DNA from 4 places in the Pseudomonas berkeleyensis genome. Region 4 is predicted to be linked to each of the others. Evidence: riboswitches for the same ligand, from Rfam matches in the RefSeq annotation. Region 4 holds a riboswitch; each other region holds the start of a gene.
The links. Region 4 has a riboswitch for cobalamin ahead of cobW (cobalamin biosynthesis protein CobW). Riboswitches for the same ligand answer to the same signal wherever they lie in the genome.
Positions count from the first base shown of each region.

Region 1: linked by a shared signal. The riboswitch ahead of HS968_RS21210 (energy-coupling factor ABC transporter permease) and the one ahead of cobW (cobalamin biosynthesis protein CobW) in region 4 are both predicted to bind cobalamin.
Region 2: linked by a shared signal. The riboswitch ahead of HS968_RS21845 (TonB-dependent receptor plug domain-containing protein) and the one ahead of cobW (cobalamin biosynthesis protein CobW) in region 4 are both predicted to bind cobalamin.
Region 3: linked by a shared signal. The riboswitch ahead of cobO (cob(I)yrinic acid a,c-diamide adenosyltransferase) and the one ahead of cobW (cobalamin biosynthesis protein CobW) in region 4 are both predicted to bind cobalamin.

Region 1 covers NZ_CP059139.1:4,578,046-4,582,408, forward strand. The annotation lists gene HS968_RS21195 (hypothetical protein) at 1-88, opposite strand, end outside; gene amn (AMP nucleosidase) at 192-1,724, opposite strand; gene HS968_RS21205 (hypothetical protein) at 1,792-2,511, shown strand; gene HS968_RS21210 (energy-coupling factor ABC transporter permease) at 2,521-3,201, opposite strand; cobalamin riboswitch at 3,254-3,456, opposite strand; gene HS968_RS21215 (PaaI family thioesterase) at 3,509-3,940, opposite strand; gene HS968_RS21220 (acyl-CoA dehydrogenase family protein) at 3,954-4,363, opposite strand, start outside.
Region 2 covers NZ_CP059139.1:4,716,029-4,720,391, forward strand. The annotation lists gene HS968_RS21835 (alpha/beta fold hydrolase) at 1-5, shown strand, start outside; gene dxs (1-deoxy-D-xylulose-5-phosphate synthase) at 88-1,983, shown strand; cobalamin riboswitch at 2,056-2,261, shown strand; gene HS968_RS21845 (TonB-dependent receptor plug domain-containing protein) at 2,347-4,215, shown strand; gene HS968_RS21850 (cobalamin-binding protein) at 4,299-4,363, opposite strand, start outside.
Region 3 covers NZ_CP059139.1:2,234,189-2,238,551, forward strand. The annotation lists gene HS968_RS10480 (molybdopterin molybdotransferase MoeA) at 1-607, shown strand, start outside; gene HS968_RS10485 (C40 family peptidase) at 757-1,377, shown strand; gene HS968_RS10490 (C40 family peptidase) at 1,506-2,030, shown strand; gene HS968_RS10495 (hypothetical protein) at 2,037-2,357, shown strand; cobalamin riboswitch at 2,391-2,600, shown strand; gene cobO (cob(I)yrinic acid a,c-diamide adenosyltransferase) at 2,793-3,404, shown strand; gene HS968_RS10505 (cobyrinate a,c-diamide synthase) at 3,404-4,363, shown strand, end outside.
Region 4 covers NZ_CP059139.1:5,623,341-5,627,703, forward strand. The annotation lists gene cobN (cobaltochelatase subunit CobN) at 1-1,119, opposite strand, end outside; gene cobW (cobalamin biosynthesis protein CobW) at 1,256-2,305, opposite strand; cobalamin riboswitch at 2,401-2,595, opposite strand; gene HS968_RS26120 (cobalamin biosynthesis protein) at 2,682-3,119, shown strand; gene cobM (precorrin-4 C(11)-methyltransferase) at 3,116-3,871, shown strand; gene HS968_RS26130 (hypothetical protein) at 4,094-4,324, opposite strand.

The sequences.
Region 1 (4,363 bases), 1.0 Mb from region 4:
GACTGAGGGCCAGGCCGGTGTAGAGGAAAAGACTGAAAAAGCTGAAGGGTTCCCACAGCGCCGTGAGCAGCAGACGTGCCTGTTCCATGTGTATCGCCTCGTTCATCCATGACGGGCGCGAGTGTAAACCAGAATGCCGCGGGGTAACGCCAAGGCGTGACCGGACTGTGCGTCAGGCCACGCCCTGCTTATCAGCGGAACGGCGGCTCATCGAAGCTGCGCAACTTACGCGAGTGCAGCGAGTTGAGCTGGCTGCGCATCAGCTCCAGCGCGGCGATGCCGATATGCAGGTGCTGGGTCACAGCGCGCTCGTAGAAAGCACCGGCCGCGCCGGGCAGCTTGATCTCGCTGTGCAGCGGTTTGTCCGACACGCACAGCAGCGTGCCGTAGGGCACCCGCAGGCGATAGCCTTGCGCGGCGATGGTGCCGCTTTCCATGTCCACCGCCACCGCACGCGACAGGTTGATCAACGGCCGCTCCTGGGCCCAGCGCAGCTCCCAGTTGCGGTCGTCGTAGGTCAACACGGTGCCGGTGCGCAGGCGCTTCTTCAACTCGTCGCCCTGCTCGCCGGTGACCAGTTTGGCGGCCTCCTGTAGCGCCTGCTGTACTTCGGCCAGCGCCGGCAGCGGGATATGCGGCGGCAGCACGCGGTCGAGAATGCCGTCGCGGCGCATATAGGCGTGGGCCAGCACGTAGTCGCCGATGGTCTGCGACTGACGCAGGCCGCCGCAATGGCCGATCATCAACCAGCAATGCGGACGCAGCACGGCGAGGTGGTCGGTGATGTTCTTGGCGTTGGATGGGCCGACACCGATATTGACCAGGGTGACACCGTGGCCGTCCTCGGCCTGCAGGTGGTAGGCCGGCATCTGGTAGCGGTGCCAGACCACGTTCTCGATGATCGCCTGCATCTCGCCTTCGGCCATGCCGCGCTCGACCACCACGTTGCCCGGCAGCACCATACGGGTGAAGCGCGAGTCGCCCACCAGCATGTCCAAGCCGTGGCGGATGAACTGATCGACATAGCGGTGATAGTTGGTCAGCAGGATCCACGGCTGCACATGGCGCCAGTCGCTGCCGGTGTAGTGCTGGATGCGCTTGAGCGAGAAGTCGGTACGCGCCGCGTCGAACAGTGCCAGCGGCAGCGGATCGATGTTCTCCCAGTCGTACAGGCCATCGGCGGTGCCGTCGGTGGCGGCGGACAGGTCGGTGCTGGGGAATACGCGCGCCAGCTCGGCGGCGGTCACGCCACTGCCGGCCAGCTCATCGCCGCCCTCGACCACGTACGGGTAAGGAATGTTCTGCTGGCTGCGGCCGACTTCCACACGCAGGGTGAAGTCGTTCATCAGCGGGCGTAGCTGCTCCAGCAGGTATTTACGGAAGGCCGCCGGCTGGGTCACGGTGATGGCGTAGGTGCCCGGTACCTGCACCTTGGCGTAGGCGCGCACGGTGGTCGGCACCTCGCCCTGGCACAGGTAGGTCAGGCGCAATTCGGGGTAGCGGAACAGGCAGTGCTCGCTGGCATCGGGACGGATGCGTTCCTTGAGGTAGCGCTTGAGCGCGTGGCCCAGGGCGCCAGTGGCCTCCTGGTGCAACGCGGCGAGGCGATCGACCGCCTCTTCGGGAGTGAGGGCAACGATGAAATCATCTGAGCAGGCTTTCACTGTGCATCTTCCTGACTGAACGTACGCGCCTATCTTGCCTGCATACGGTGACGAAAACATAGCGCGACAGGACTCACCACCCGACGGCCGAGACTAGACTTGGAGCTACTCGTCGGAGGTCATTACCATGCTTCGTCCAATCCTTCTGCTGCTGGCCGTCGTTTCCTGCTTCAGCGTTCAGGCTGGTGAGCTGGACGGTCACTACCAGGCCACGCTAGACGGCCAGCCGACCGTGCTGATTCTGCGCCAGCAGGGCAATCAGATTGAGGGGCAATACGTTGAGAATCAGACCCTACGCCTGAATCTGAAGGGCCACTACGATGGACAGGTGCTGCGCGCCGAGATCAGCGATCCACAGTCCGGCCTGCTGCTGGCCAACATGAACGCCACCTATGCCAACGCCATGCTCAACACCAGCATTGCAGCTCGCAACCCACGCAATGGCGAGGTACTGGAACGTCAGGCGCTATTCCAGCGCGAAGCAGCAGCAATGCCGTCCGCAGCAGGCGTTCAGGATTCGGCACTGGTCGGCACTTGGGTACACGAGAAGATCATCAATAGCGGCGGCGCCAATTTCGCCTCGTTCAACACCGTGATAACCCTGCAGTTGAACGCCGATGGCAGCGTCACGCAGTGGAGCCGCTCGGCCGGCGGCGGCAGCGACTGGAGCTACGACAGCCCTGGCGAGGTGCAGTACAGCGGCCACTGGCGCAGCCAGGACGGCATGCTGATGGTGCGCCTGGCAGGCGCCGCCGATTATCAACCCGCCGCCTACTACCGCTTCAGCGACCAGTACCTGGTCACCGAGAGCAATACCGGCAAGATGATCTGGCAGCGCCGCCGCTAAGCGACTGGGTCAGGCTGCCTGGTGCAGGCGCACGTTGAACAGCGGCCCCTGGCTGAAGCGCGACAACGCCTTGGCACCGGCCAGCACGCCCAGGTCGATAAGCGGCTCGATCAGGATCACGCTCATGTAGGCCAGGCCGAAGCTGCCCACGGCTGCCAGGTTTTCGCTGGAGAAACCGTGACCGTAGAAGGCCCAGAACGCGACCCAAGCGACGATGCCACCCTGGTAGGCAGTCGACAGCGCCAGTGCCTGCTTGTAGGAAAGATCGACGTAGGCGGTACCCGGCGCAACGATGCGCTTGGCCAGCAGGCTGATGCCCCACAACGGGATAAGCAGCGTGGTGACGTTCATGCCGTACTGCGGCAGGTCGAACTGAGCGAATAGCAGCCCCTGCAGCAGCAAACCAGCCGCCAGACCGATGGCTGCTGCACCGGCACCGAACAGCAACAACAGGGTAGAACCGAGGATCAGATGCACCTCGGAAACACCCACCGGGTGATGCGGGAAGACTTCGAAGAAGCAGAACACCAGGGCGGTGGTCAGCAGGCTGCGCAACACCAGGGCGGCGACACCGCCGTTGTTGCGTACGCTGTCCAGGGCGAGTTTGGCGGTCAGACCGAAAGCGGTGACGGCCGTTGCGTAGCTGAGGAGGATCTTGGCGCCTTCGACGACACCGGGTTCGATATGCATGCGAGTTCCTTGTTCGCGCCCACCGCGCGACGATTCGGATGAAGGTTGGGCGAAACGCCCGTTGTCGATGGCAGGTCTCCTGGCTCACGGCTTGGCACTCCGCCCGCCTTCCCGACCGGAGTCAGTGGCATGAGGGCATCGTTCGCCGCTTACAGTTGCGGGGGCAGCCAGGGCATTGGCGAGATTCGCCGCACCCTGTTCCCTTTTCATCCGCGCCACATGCGTGCACGCAGAACCATCGAGCGCAAGATTACTCGCCTGCCCTGCTAAAAAACAGCGTGCCAGACAATCCGCTTTCAGCCCTCGTTCAGGCCGGCAACGTCACCACCGCCATGGTCACCGAAGCCTTGCTGTACAGGCGCTTCTGGCCGCCCTCCTCGCCGAACACCTCGGCCTCGACCACCGTGGCCTGGCGCCCGGCCTTGAGTACTTCGGCGCGGCAGAACAGGCGTGCACTGCGCGCCGGACGCAGCAGGTTGACCTTGAACTCCAGGGTCAGCACCGTCTGCCCCTCGGCCACCAGCGTCGCAGCGGCGGCACCGGCAGCATGATCGGCCAGAGTGGTCTGCACACCAGCATGGATGAAACCGTTCTGCTGCAGGTGGCGGAGCTGGATATCCAGCTCCGCCTCGACCCAACCCGGGCCGCAGTCGGTGGCGCGAATGCCCAGGTCATTGATGAAGTTGGCATCGGCGAAGCCTCGCTCGACCAACTCCCGATAACGCGGATGGGCGTGCATGGCGAACCTCCGATCAGGCCAGGTGAGGCGTGCTGCGTGCCAGCAGTGCCTCGACGTCGACACCACGCGGCAAGGTGCCGTAGACCCGGCCACGGCCCTCCAGGCGGCTGGCGATAAAGGCATCGGAGACGGTGGCGTTGCCCGCCTCCAGCAGCAGCTTGGCCTGCAGCGCCACGGCCATATCCTCGGTGAGCTGGCGCGCGCGGTACTGGATATCGGCGGTATCGGCAAAATCGGCTTTCAGACGCTGAATATGTGCCTTCAGACGAGCATCGCCATGGCCATCGCCCAGCTCGGCGAACAGCGCATCGAGTACGCCCGGTTCCTTGGACAAAGCGCGTAGCACGTCCAAACACTGCACGTTACCCGAACCTTCCCAGATCGAGTTGACCGGCGCTTCGCGATACAGACGCGGCAGGATGG
Region 2 (4,363 bases), 910 kb from region 4:
GGTAACGCCGATGTGGTCAGCAGATTGGGCTGTTTTCCTGGCATCAGGTAAACTGCCGCATCTTTTACACCTATAACGATTCGCCTGATGCCGACCACTTTCCACGAGATCCCCCGCGAGCGCCCGTTGACGCCGCTGCTCGACAGCGCCAACACGCCGGACGAACTGCGCCGCCTGGCCGAAGCGGACCTGGAAACCCTCGCTGACGAACTGCGCCAATACCTGCTCTACAGCGTTGGCCAGAGCGGCGGGCACTTCGGTGCCGGCCTCGGCGTGATCGAGCTGACCATCGCCCTGCACTACGTCTTCGACACCCCCGATGACCGCCTGGTGTGGGACGTCGGCCACCAGGCCTACCCGCACAAGATTCTCACCGGTCGTCGCGAGCGCATGGGCAGCCTGCGCCAGAAGGACGGCCTGGCCGCCTTCCCGCGCCGTAGCGAGAGCGAGTACGACACCTTCGGCGTCGGCCACTCCAGCACCAGCATCAGCGCGGCCCTTGGCATGGCCATCGCCGCCCGCCTGAAGGGCGAGAAGCGCAAGAGCGTGGCGGTGATCGGCGACGGCGCACTGACCGCCGGCATGGCCTTCGAGGCGCTGAACCACGCCACCGACGTCGGCGCCAATATGCTGGTGATCCTCAACGACAACGACATGTCGATCTCCAAGAATGTCGGCGGGCTGTCCAACTACCTGGCCAAGATCATCTCCAGCCGCACCTACGCCAGCATGCGCGAGGGCAGCAAGAAGATCCTCTCGCGCCTGCCTGGCGCCTGGGAAATCGCACGCAAGGTCGAGGAACACGCCAAGGGCATGCTGGTACCCGGCACCCTGTTCGAGGAGCTGGGCTGGAACTACGTCGGCCCCATCGACGGCCACGACCTGCCCACCCTGCTCGCCACCCTGCGCAACATGCGCGACCTCGACGGCCCGCAGTTCCTGCATGTGGTGACCAAGAAGGGCAAGGGCTTCGCACCCGCCGAGGTCGACCCCATCGGCTACCACGCCATCACCAAGCTGGAACCGGTCACGCCAGTCGCGGCACCGAAGAAGCCTTCCGGCCCGAAATACTCCAACGTGTTCGGCCAGTGGCTGTGCGACATGGCCGAGCAGGACGCGCGCCTGGTCGGTATCACTCCGGCAATGAAGGAAGGCTCGGATCTGGTGGCGTTCAGCGAGCGCTTCCCCGAGCGTTACTTCGACGTGGCGATTGCCGAGCAGCATGCCGTCACCCTCGCCGCCGGCATGGCCTGCGAAGGTGCCAAGCCGGTGGTGGCGATCTACTCAACCTTCCTCCAGCGCGCCTATGACCAGCTGATCCACGACGTCGCCGTGCAGCACCTCGACGTGCTGTTCGCCATCGACCGCGCCGGCCTGGTTGGCGAAGACGGCCCGACCCACGCCGGCAGCTTCGACCTCTCCTACCTGCGCTGCATCCCCGGCATGCTGGTGATGACGCCGAGCGACGAGAACGAGATGCGCCGCATGCTCACTACCGGCCACCTGTTCGACGGCCCGGCAGCGGTGCGCTACCCGCGCGGCAGCGGCCCCAATGCGCCGCTCGATGCAGGCCTCGAACCGCTGGAGATCGGCAAGGCCGTGGTACGCCGCCAGGGCAATGGCGTCGCCCTGCTGGCCTTCGGCGTGCAACTGGCCGAAGCCCTGCGCGTAGGCGAAACGCTGGACGCCACGGTGGTCGACATGCGCTTCGTCAAACCGCTGGACGAAGCACTGCTGCGCGAGCTGGCCGGCAACCACGAACTGCTGGTGACCATCGAGGAAAACGCGGTGATGGGCGGTGCCGGCAGCGCGGTCAGCGAATTCTTCGCCGCCGAGAACCGCCAGGTGCCGATGCTGCACCTGGGTCTACCGGACTACTACGTCGAGCACGCCAAACCGAGCCAGATGCTTGCCGAGTGCGGTCTCGACGAAGCCGGCATCGAACGCGCGGTGCGTCAACGCCTGAGCCTGCTGCAGGCCTGAGCATGAGCCTGGCTCATCGCCGGATGAGCCAGGCTTGCTTGTCATTCATAGCTGCGCGCACTAAGGTTCGCCCACTTCATGTTCCGCCTGGGTGCGCTGCGCAAGCGGCGTGAAACGGGAAGTCGGTGCGCTCGTCATGAGCAATCCCGGCGCTGCCCCCGCAACGGTAATCGACTGCAAGCGCTGAGCTTGCGCCACGTCCAAACGGCCACTGGGGCAACCTGGGAAGGCGGACGTGGGTCGAGAGCCCGGAGACCGGCCAAGGCGGTGCGACTGGTGTTGCGGAGGGCAGCACGGTCAAGCGCCGCCCTGCGCGCTTGCTCCTGCCCTCCTCGAACGTCTGCCGACCTTTGAGGAAAGAGAATGAAACTATCCCGTCTAGCCCTGGCCATTACTCTGGCGCCCTGCGCCGCACTCGCTGAAACCGTCCCTTCGCTCGATCAGGCACTGAAACTGTCCGACACGGTCATCAGCGCCAACCGCGAAGTACAGCTGCGCAGCAAAAGCAGTGTCGCTACCAGCGTGTTCACCCGCGAAGACATCGAACGCCTGCAACCCTCCAGCGTCATCGACCTACTGAACCGTGTACCCGGCGTACAGGTCACCAGTTCCGGCGGCCGTGGCAGCCTCTCCAGCCTGTTCATCCGCGGCACCAAGACAGCACAGAACGTCGTACTAGTCGACGGTCAACGGATTTCCGATGCGTCCAGCGGCAGCCATTTCCTCGAACACCTCAGCATCCACCAGATCGAACGGGTGGAAGTCCTGCGCGGCTCGCGGGCAACCCTCTACGGCGCCGACGCCATCGGCGGTGTCGTACAAATTTTCACCCGCCGCGCCAGTGCTGGACAACGCCAGGCCAGTCTTAGTCTGGGCTACGGCAGCCGTGGTACCTGGGAACGTGCGGCCAGCCTGGCCCTAGCCAACGAAAGTACCCGTTTCAATCTCAGTAGCAGCTCCTCGGATACCCACGGTATCGACCGCAGCACCCACGCCTCGACCTACGACAACGATCACGATGCCTACCGCAAGAACGGCCTGAGCCTGAACCTCGCCCACGACCTCAACGACGATCTGCAGCTCGGTCTGAGCCTGCTGGAGCAAAGCGGCGAGGTCGAGTTCGACAACGAGCCACTCTTTGGTCTGCACCCCTACAGTGACTTCCGTATCAGCAGCCAGTCGTTCTACGCTGATGCGCGCCTGGCCGAACAATGGAAAAGTCGTCTGGAACTCGGCCACAGCGAGAACCGTTACAAGACCCGCGCCGACGATACCGACAACACCCGCCACAACTACACCTACCGCGACTCGGCATCCTGGCTGAACACCCTGTCCCTGGGCGAACACAACCAGCTACTGCTCGGTGTCGACTGGCTCGAAGACACCCTGCACAGCAACAACGCCTACACCCGGGCTTCACGCTGGAATCGCGGACTGTTCCTCCAGCACCACTACCGTGGCGAGAACGTCTCCACCGAGCTGGGCGCTCGGCATGACAAGAACCAACAGTTTGGCGGTAATAGCACCTACAACGCCGCATTGACCTGGCACCTGAACCCGAACAACGACCTCATCCTGTCCTACGCCGAAGCATTCCGCGCGCCCAGCTTCCAGGATATCTACGCCCCCATGGGCTGGGGCGCCAACCCCGATCTCAAACCGGAAGAGTCGAAAAGCTACGAGCTGCAATGGCGCAGTCAACTGACTGACAGCACCCTCCTGGAAGCCTCGCTCTATCGCAGCAAGATCCGCAATGCCATCGTCGCCGACGGCAACTGGGTCATGCAGAACCTCGATAGCGCACGGGTAAACGGCTTCGAAGCAAGCCTGGAACAACGCCTGGGCGACTGGCAGGCCGCACTGGGTCTGAGCCTGATCGACCCACGCGACGCCGACAGCGGTCATACCCTGAATCGCCGTGCGCGCCGTACCCTCAGCGTGGATCTCGACCGCGCCTTCGGCGCCTTCACTGTTGGCACGACCTGGCAAACCGTCAGCAGCAGCTATGACGATGTCGGCAACCAACGGGAACTGGCTGGCTACGGGCTGCTGGGCTTGCGCGGCAGTTGGCAGGCCACGACAGAGATTCTGGTCTCAGCGAAGATCGACAACCTGCTGGACAAGGACTACAGCCGTGCCCAGTACGGCGTTGGCTTTCCTGCCGAGTACCACGACTACCGCGAAGAAGGCCGCTCCGGCCTGCTTAGCGTCACCTGGACACCGGAGTTCTAAAGTCATGTCGATCAGCTCGTAGGGCGTACTCGCAAAGCAGTACGCCGTCCTGCAGGGTACGCCGCGCGCACAGTCTGGACACACTACCGCGCCCCAGCCATCCGCTCACACAACTGCTCGATGGCTCCCAGCATCTGCCGACTGGGCC
Region 3 (4,363 bases), 2.3 Mb from region 4:
GATCTACAACAGCAACCGGCGTCTGCTGATTGCCTGGTTGCAGCGCCTGGGCTGCAGTGTGGTGGATGCGGGGATATTGCCCGATGACCTGCAGCGCACCCGTGAAGCGTTGGGTGCCTTGGGCGAAGTCGACCTGATCCTTTCCACGGGTGGTGTTTCGGTGGGGGAGGCGGATTTTCTCGGCATGGCCCTGCGTGAGGCGGGCGAACTGTCGCTGTGGAAGCTGGCGATCAAACCGGGCAAGCCACTGACGTTCGGTCATTATCAGGGGGTTCCGGTCATCGGCTTGCCGGGCAACCCGGCTTCGACGCTGGTCACCTTCGGCTTGCTGGCGCGCCCTTACATGCTGCGTCGTCTTGGCGTGCAGCGTGTCGAACCCTTGGGTTTCGCGGTGCCGGCTGGTTTTACCTGGGGCAAGCCGGGCATGCGCCGCGAGTACCTGCGAGCACGTCTGGAGAATGGCCGCGTGGTGCCTTATGCCAACCAGAGTTCCGGCGTGCTGCGCAGCGCCGCCTGGGCTGAGGGGCTGGCCGAGGTCATGGAGGGCAGTACGCTGGCCGAGGGTCAGATGCTGCGGTTTATCCCGTTGAGCGAGATTCTCGGCTAGGTTCTGATTCGCCCGGTCAGGCAGATGGTCGGGCGCTTTAGATGACGCGGCGAAACCACTGGGTCACATTTCTAACGATAGAATTTGCAAATGAGCGTTATAGAAGGCATAGTCGCCAACTTGTAAATTCAACCGACACGGTCGTGCCCATGCTAAAACGCTTCGCACCCCTCGTGCCTCTTGCACTCACAGTCTTTATCGCTGCCTGCGCCGGCCACTCGCCGCAACCGCAGATCAGCGAAGCCGCGGCCGAGCCAATCGCTCGTCCGCTCTCTCAGCAGGTTGAGCCTGCCGACGATGAAATCACCGCGCTGATCGACGACAAACCCTACGAAATGCCGCAGCTGGCTGACAGCCTGCTCGACCTCGGGCGTTCGCTGATCGGTACTCGCTATCGTTACGGTGGTACCTCGGTACAGTCCGGTTTCGATTGCAGCGGTTTCGTGGGTTACCTGTTCCGCGAAGAGGTCGGCCTCGAATTGCCGCGCTCCACTCGCGAACTGATCAATCTGGATGCTCCCAAGGTGGCTCGTGCCGATCTGGAGCCAGGTGACCTGATTCTGTTCAACGATCGCGGCCGTGGTCGCGTCAGTCACGCCGGCATCTACCTGGGCGATGATCAATTCATCCACTCCAGCAGCAGTCGCAGTGGTGGCGTGCGCATCGACAGCCTGGACGACAGCTACTGGAATCGCAGTTATCTGCAAGCCAAGCGCGTCCTCGCCCTGGCGCCGGTTGAAGATCAGATCGCTGCCAAGCGTCATAACTGATGTACACGGCGTAACCGCAGAATCTGCTCAAGGGCTGTCTCTATAGGTCTTGAGCGGGTACTGAGGGTTGCGCCGTTTGTCTGTAGACGGCAGAGTAGAGCGCATTCAGGCTCAGGATCGCCTCGCTTATGCCCGTCACGACCCGTGTCGCCCTTATCTCCCTCGTTCTGCTGCTGAGTGCCTGTAGCAGTCGTGCTCCCTCTCCTCAGCCTACCTACAGTCCTCCAGTCTCTTCTTCGTCCTATCAGGGCGGCGCCGAAGATGTCTTGTTTCGCGCCCTCGGTCTGGTCGGTACGCCCTATCGTTATGGCGGTAATACCCCGGAAGGGGGGTTCGACTGCAGTGGCCTGATCGGCTACGTCTACCGCGATGCGGCCGGTATCAGCCTGCCACGTTCGACCCGTGAGCTGAGCGCTATGCGTACTCCGGATGTTCGGCGCGATGCCTTGCAGAGTGGTGATCTGGTGTTTTTTGCCACCAATGGCGGTCGCGCCGTCAGTCATGCCGGCATCTATGTCGGCGAGGGGCGTTTCGTCCATGCCCCGTCCAGTGGCGGTACCGTGCGCCTGGACAGCCTCGATAACGTCTACTGGCAGCGTGTCTACCTCGATGCCAAACGAGTCATCACTCCAGAGCTCGCTCGTAACCCCTGACCCTTCATGAGCGAGCCCATTCGCCTGCCGCCTCAGCCCGAGGCATGTGAGCTGTGCGCGCGGCCTGTCGCACTGACCCGTCATCACCTGATTCCCAAGGCGCTGCACGACAAGGTGTATGTGCAGAAACGCTTCGCTCGTCATGAGCGCATTACCGCCACGCTTTGGGTCTGTCGTGCCTGTCATAACCAGATTCACCGCCTGTTCAGCGAAAAGGAGCTGGCGCTGACTTACAACAGTCGCGAGGCGCTGCTGAGTGATGAGCGTTTGCGGACTTTCGTCGATTGGTTGGCGAGCAAACCGCCTGGGTTCATGCCCAGGCACTGAGCGGCGTTGACGGGTAGGGCTGCCAGCCTCTACCCTGCGCGCCTTGCTTCAGGTGCCCCGAGTCGCTGCGAATGACGGCCGAGGGGTGAAACAGGGAAGCCGGTTCGAATGCCGGCGCTGCCCCCGCAACGGTAGGTGAGTCAAACGCTGCTCAAAGCCACTGTGTATTTGCACGGGAAGGCGCGGCGTCGAACCTTTGGTTCGCTCACGAGCCCGGAGACCGGCCTGTCGCAATTTCACGGCATCGCGGAGGGCGCTGTCCGGCTAACGCTCCGGTTTGGTCGGGGCGTTCGTGTTTTCTGTCTTCCGCTCGCCTGACCAGCCATTGGCGCCTGGGTGAGGATATGCGGATCATCGCAACCTTCTTGCTCATTGCCGTTCGCACTGTTTATCGATCAACAGGCGGCGCGGGTGCCTGACGTACAGGAGCACAGCATGAGCGAGTCCACCGAGCGCGATGCCCGCCACAAGGCGCGCATGCAGCGCAAGAAAGCCCTGATCGACGAGAAGATCGCCCAGGCTCAGGACGAATACGGCCTGTTGCTGGTGCACAGCGGCAATGGCAAGGGCAAGAGCAGCAGCGCCTTCGGTATGGTCGCGCGTGCCCTCGGTCATGGCATCAAGGTCGGTGTGGTGCAGTTCATCAAGGGCGCGGCCAGCACCGGCGAGGAAACCTTCTTCCGCCGCTTTCCCGAGGAAGTCAGCTATCACGTGATGGGCGAGGGCTTCACCTGGGAAACCCAGGATCGCCAGCGTGATATCGCCAAGGCGCAGGAAGCCTGGGCCATTGCCAGACGCTTGCTTGGCGATGAGTCCATCGGCCTGGTGGTGCTGGATGAACTGAACATCGCCCTCAAGCATGGCTATCTCGAACTGGATGCGGTGTTGGCCGATATCGAAGCGCGGCCGCTGCTGCAGCACGTGGTGGTGACGGGGCGGGGCGCCTTGCCGGGGATGATCGAGGCGGCCGACACGGTCACCGAGATGAGCCTGGTCAAGCATGCGTTCAAGGCCGGGGTGAAGGCGCAGAAGGGCATCGAATTCTGATGGAAGCACGTCACTGTCCGGCGCTGCTGATTGCCGCGCCGGCTTCGGGCCAGGGCAAGACCACCGTCACCGCCGCGCTGGCGCGCCTGCATACGCGTCAGGGGCGCCGGGTGCGGGTGTTCAAGTGCGGCCCGGACTTCCTCGATCCGATGATCCACGCCCGTGCCAGCGGCGCGCCGGTGTACCAGCTCGATCTGGCCATGGTGGGTGAAGCGGAGAGCCGCCGGCTGTTGTGGCAGGCCGCGGGCGAGGCCGATCTGATCCTAATCGAAGGGGTGATGGGCTTGTTCGACGGCAAGCCATCTGCGGCCGACCTTGCCCGCCATTTCGGTGTGCCGGTACTGGGCGTGATCGACGGCGCGGCCATGGCCCAGACCTTTGGCGCGCTGGCTCACGGCTTGGCCACCTTCCAGCCGGACTTGCCGTTTGCCGGGGTGCTCGGCAACCGCGTCGCCAGTACGCGCCATGGCGATATTCTGCGTGATGCCTTGCCATCGAGCATCCGCTGGTTCGGCGCCTTGCCGCGCAGTGCCGCGGTGGAGTTGCCGAGTCGGCATCTGGGCCTGGTGCAGGCAGCTGAGTTGGCCGATCTGGATGCACGTCTGGACGCCGCCGCCGGTGCCTTGGCGGCCAGCGCCGATGTCGATCTGCCGCCGGCTGTGAGCTTCGCTGCGCCGCAGATCGATGAACCTGCGCCCTTGCTCAACGGCGTGCGCATCGGTGTGGCGCGCGATGCCGCCTTCGCCTTCCTTTATCAGGCCAATCTCGACCTGCTGCAGGCGTTGGGGGCTGAACTGCGCTATTTTTCGCCGCTGACCGATCAGGCTCTGCCGGACGTGGACAGCCTCTACTTGCCTGGCGGTTATCCCGAGCTGTACCTGGCAGAGCTGGAGGGCAACCAGGCCATGGCTAAGGCGATCCGTGCTCATCACCAGGCCGGCAAGCCACTGCTCGCCGAG
Region 4 (4,363 bases):
GCTTTTGATCGCCAACTGGCACCAATTACGCGCCAGTTCGGCGACGTAGGCCATGCCCGGCTCATGCGCCTGGTAGCACACCACGTCGCTCTGGCTGCGCTCGCTGCGCCAGGCCAGGCCCTTGAAGCTGATGGCAGTGCCGATCAGCCGGCCATCCAGCTCGGGCAGCACCACGTGCATGGCCAGGTCACGCGAGCCCAGGCCCTGGGCGCTGGCCTGCCATTGCGCGTGGTTGTCCAGCGAGCAGATGGCCTGCAGCACCGGGATATCGCGGCGGAACACCCGCGCCTGCGGCGCCTCGGGATTGGACAGGGCAAAGCCGGTGGTATTGATGATCAGCGCCGTGTGCGTTTCATCCAGCCAGGCCTGCACCTGATCCAGACAGGCGGGTTCCTTGAGGCTGGCCACGGCTATCGGCAGCGGGTTGAGACCCTGACGAACGAGGTGCTCACAGAAGGTATCGACGAAGGCGGTGTTCGCCGATTGCACATGGTTGCGGTAGAACAGCAATGCCGCCACAGGCGCATCCGGTTGCCACTGCGTCTGCCAATCGGCCAGTTGGGCAGGGCTACGCTGCGGGTGATAGAGGACGACACGCGGCAGCGGTTGCGGCTCCTGCCAGCTGTCATCACGGCCCAGCCAGCGGCTGCCGATGCAGCGGAACAACTGGCGGGCGTTATCCAAGCCGCCCTGGCGCAGGTATTGCCAGAGGCGCTGGCTATCCTCCTCGGCGACGTTGCTAAGCGCAATCAGCTCCGGGTCGGGCTTGTCGTCACCCGGCACCATGATCACCGTGGCGCCACGCGCGCCCAGCTCTACCAAGCGCTCGACCCCGTAGCGCCAATAGCTGACCCCGCCATGCACCGAGATCAGGATGACCTTGGCATGCTGCAGCACCTGCTCGACGTAATAGTCCACCGAGGCGTTGTTGCTCAGCTGTGCCGGGCTGGCCAGGCGTAGGCTGGGATAGTCGTCCGGCAGTTGCCGGGCGGCCTCGGCCAACAGCGACAGGTGCGAATCCCCCGTACACAGGATCACCAGCTCGGCAGGCGTCTGACCAAGGTCGGCGATGCTGTCGGCCGGCAGTTGAGCGCCGGGCTGAGTGCGCAGAAGGTGCATGTTCGTTCCGTGGAGGGGCGTTAGCCGCGACTGGTGGTAGCGCCGTAGGGTGGACTCAGGAGCGAAGCGAACAGTCCACCGCCAGCGCGCACGTCCACATGGCGTACTGCTACGCGAGTACGCCCTACGCTCTGTATCAGGCCAGCGCCGCCTTCAGCTCGGCCTCGATAGCCACGCGGTTTAGCTGCTGGCCGATCACCACCAGGCGGCTCAGGCGCGGCTCGTCGACCTGCCAGGCGCGGTCGAAGTGACGGTCGAAGCGCTGGCCCACGCCCTGCACCAGCAGGCGCATCGGCTTGCCAGGGATCGCCGCGAAGCCTTTCACCCGCAGGATGTCGTACTTGGCCACAGCATCCTTCAGCGCAGCCAGCAGACGCGCCTCCTCAGCTTCGGGTAGTTCCACGTGGAACGAGTCGAATTCCTCGTGATCGTGATCCTCGTCCTCATCGTCATGGTGAGTGCGGCGGCTGTCGATATGCAGCTCCGTTTCGCTGTTCAGGCCCAGCAGCACGTCCAGCGGCAGCTCGCCGCCGTGCGCCTCGATCACCTTGACCGCTGGCGGCAGTTCTTCAGCCACTTCGGCGCGCACCGCAGCCAGCGCCTCGGCGTCGAGCAGGTCGGCCTTGTTGAGGATCACCAGGTCGGCGCTGGCCAGCTGGTCGGCGAACAGCTCGTGCAGCGGCGATTCGTGGTCGAGGTTCGGGTCGAGCTTGCGCTGCTCGTCCACCTGATCCGGGAAGGCGGCGAAGGTGCCGGCGATCACCGCCGGGCTGTCGACCACGGTGATTACCGCGTCGACGGTGCAGGCGTTGCGGATTTCCGGCCAGTTGAAAGCCTGCACCAGCGGCTTGGGCAGCGCCAGACCACTGGTCTCGATGAGGATATGGTCGAGGTCGCCACGGCGCGCCACCAGCTCGCGCATCACCGGGAAGAACTCCTCCTGCACGGTACAGCACAGGCAGCCGTTGGCCAGTTCGAAGACACGGCCATTGGCCTCCTCCTCGCTGCAGCCGATGGAGCATTGCTTGAGGATCTCGCCATCGATGCCCAGCTCGCCGAACTCGTTGACGATCACCGCGATACGGCGGCCGCCGGCATTGGCCAGCAGATGGCGCAGCAGGGTGGTTTTGCCGGCACCGAGGAAACCGGTGACGATGGTGACAGGCAGTTTGGCGAGGGTTTTCATCAAGGGCCCCGTGGCGTCGGTAGGTTCGGCGGACGGGTACGCGCAGGCGGGCACGCAAGGGCGTGCTGGCCGCGTCGGATCACCCCGTCCGAGCAAATGGCTGGTCTGTCGAGGCAGGTCTCCTGGCTCACGGTGTGCGCGTTGCGCATCCTTCACCTTCCCGCCTGGCGGCAGTGGTGTATCGAAGGGTTTAGACCGTTCACAGTTGCGGGGGCAGCCAGGGCATCGACCCTGTTCCCTCTTAGCCCCCCGGCGCCTTGCCGGGAAGAACCTCGAAAGCGAGAAGGCTACGCAGGCCACGGCGGCCGGTCAATCGCGGTTGACCGCTGGCAGGTGCCATGATGAGCTACGCCACCGCTCAGCCCGAATGCCACTCATGTTGCCAACCACCTCCAATCACCCATCCGCCTCAACGATACAGGTCGTCGCCGGGCTGGGGTGTCGCCGTGGCTGCAGCCAGGACGAGTTGCTCGATCTGCTTATCCACAGCCTGAGGCAACATGGCCTGACAGTGGAAAACCTCGTGGGCCTGGCCAGCATCGCCCACAAGCGCAACGAAGCCAGCCTGCATGGCCTGGCCGAGCACCTGGCTCTGGAGTTGGTGTTCTTCGCACCCGAGCAACTGAGCATCTATCAAGCCATGACCGCCGGCAGTGCATTGACCCAGGCAGCCACCGGTAGCCCTGCCGTCGCCGAGCCTTGCGCCCTCGCACTGGCGGCGCGCATGGGCGCATCGCCCTGCCTACTCGGCGAGAAAAACCGTAGTGCCAGCGCCACCTGTGCGCTGGCCACCTTCGATAGAGAACCTGCATGACCGTCTACTTTATCGGTGCCGGCCCCGGCGACCCCGAACTGATCACCGTCAAGGGGCAACGCCTGATCCGCTCATGCCCCGTGATTCTCTACGCCGGCTCGCTGGTGCCCGAGCCGGTGCTGCAGGGCCACAGCGCCGAACAGGTGGTGAACACCGCCGAGCTGAACCTGGGCGAGATCATCACGCTGCTGCAGGAGGCCCATGAACGCGGCCTGGACGTGGCCCGCGTGCACTCGGGCGACCCGTCGCTATACGGCGCCATCGGCGAGCAGATCCGCGAGCTGCGAGCGCTCGACATCCCTTTCGAGATCATTCCCGGCGTCACCGCCACAGCCGCCTGCGCGGCCCTTTTGGAAAGTGAACTGACCCTGCCCGGTATCGCCCAGACGGTGATCCTCACGCGTTACGGCACCACCTCGCCGATGCCCGAGGGTGAGCAGTTGCATGACCTGGCCCGGCACCGCGCGACCATGGCCATCCACCTCGGCGTACGCCAGTTGCCGGCGATAGTTGCCGAGCTGCTACCGCACTACGGCAGCGACTGCCCCGTCGCGGTTATCCACAGAGCGAGCTGGCCGGATCAGGACTGGGTGCTGGGCACCCTGGCCGATATCCAGGAAAGGGTCGCAGCCAAGGATTTTCGCCGCACGACGCTGATCCTGGTCGGCCGTGTGCTCGATCCGGGGGGCTTCACCGAGTCGGCGCTGTACGACGCTGCGCATCGGCACCTCTACCGCCCTGGCCACGACTGATCTGGCGATATTCTGCACAAATCGCTGAAAGGCTCGTATCCATTGACTTTCGACGACTTATCAACAAGAAAGTAATGAAGTTATCCCAGGCCACTGTGGATAGCTATTTGCCGTGGGTCAGTTTTTGTACAACTGACTACAAGGCCCGCTAGTAAAGGGCTTTAGCTAGGTATCACGAGGATATCCACAAGATGATCCACGCCAATTGTGAGCAACTGAGGATCAGAGCTGTACCTCGACCCGCTTGATACCTAATGCCCGCAACTCCACCATCAGCTCGTTCAGGTCGGAGAAGGTCTCCACCTGTTCAGCCTCGTCCACCAGAAAGAAGCTGCGCCCGGCGTCTTTCTTGAAGAACACGATCCACTCCGCCGTATTGGCCGGATTGACCATGACCTGGGTGTCGAACAGCACTCCTTCGTCCGTTCTCTGTTTCACATCTGCGCGCTTCATCCTCTCTCCTCTACCAGCACGACTCCAACGATCCACTGG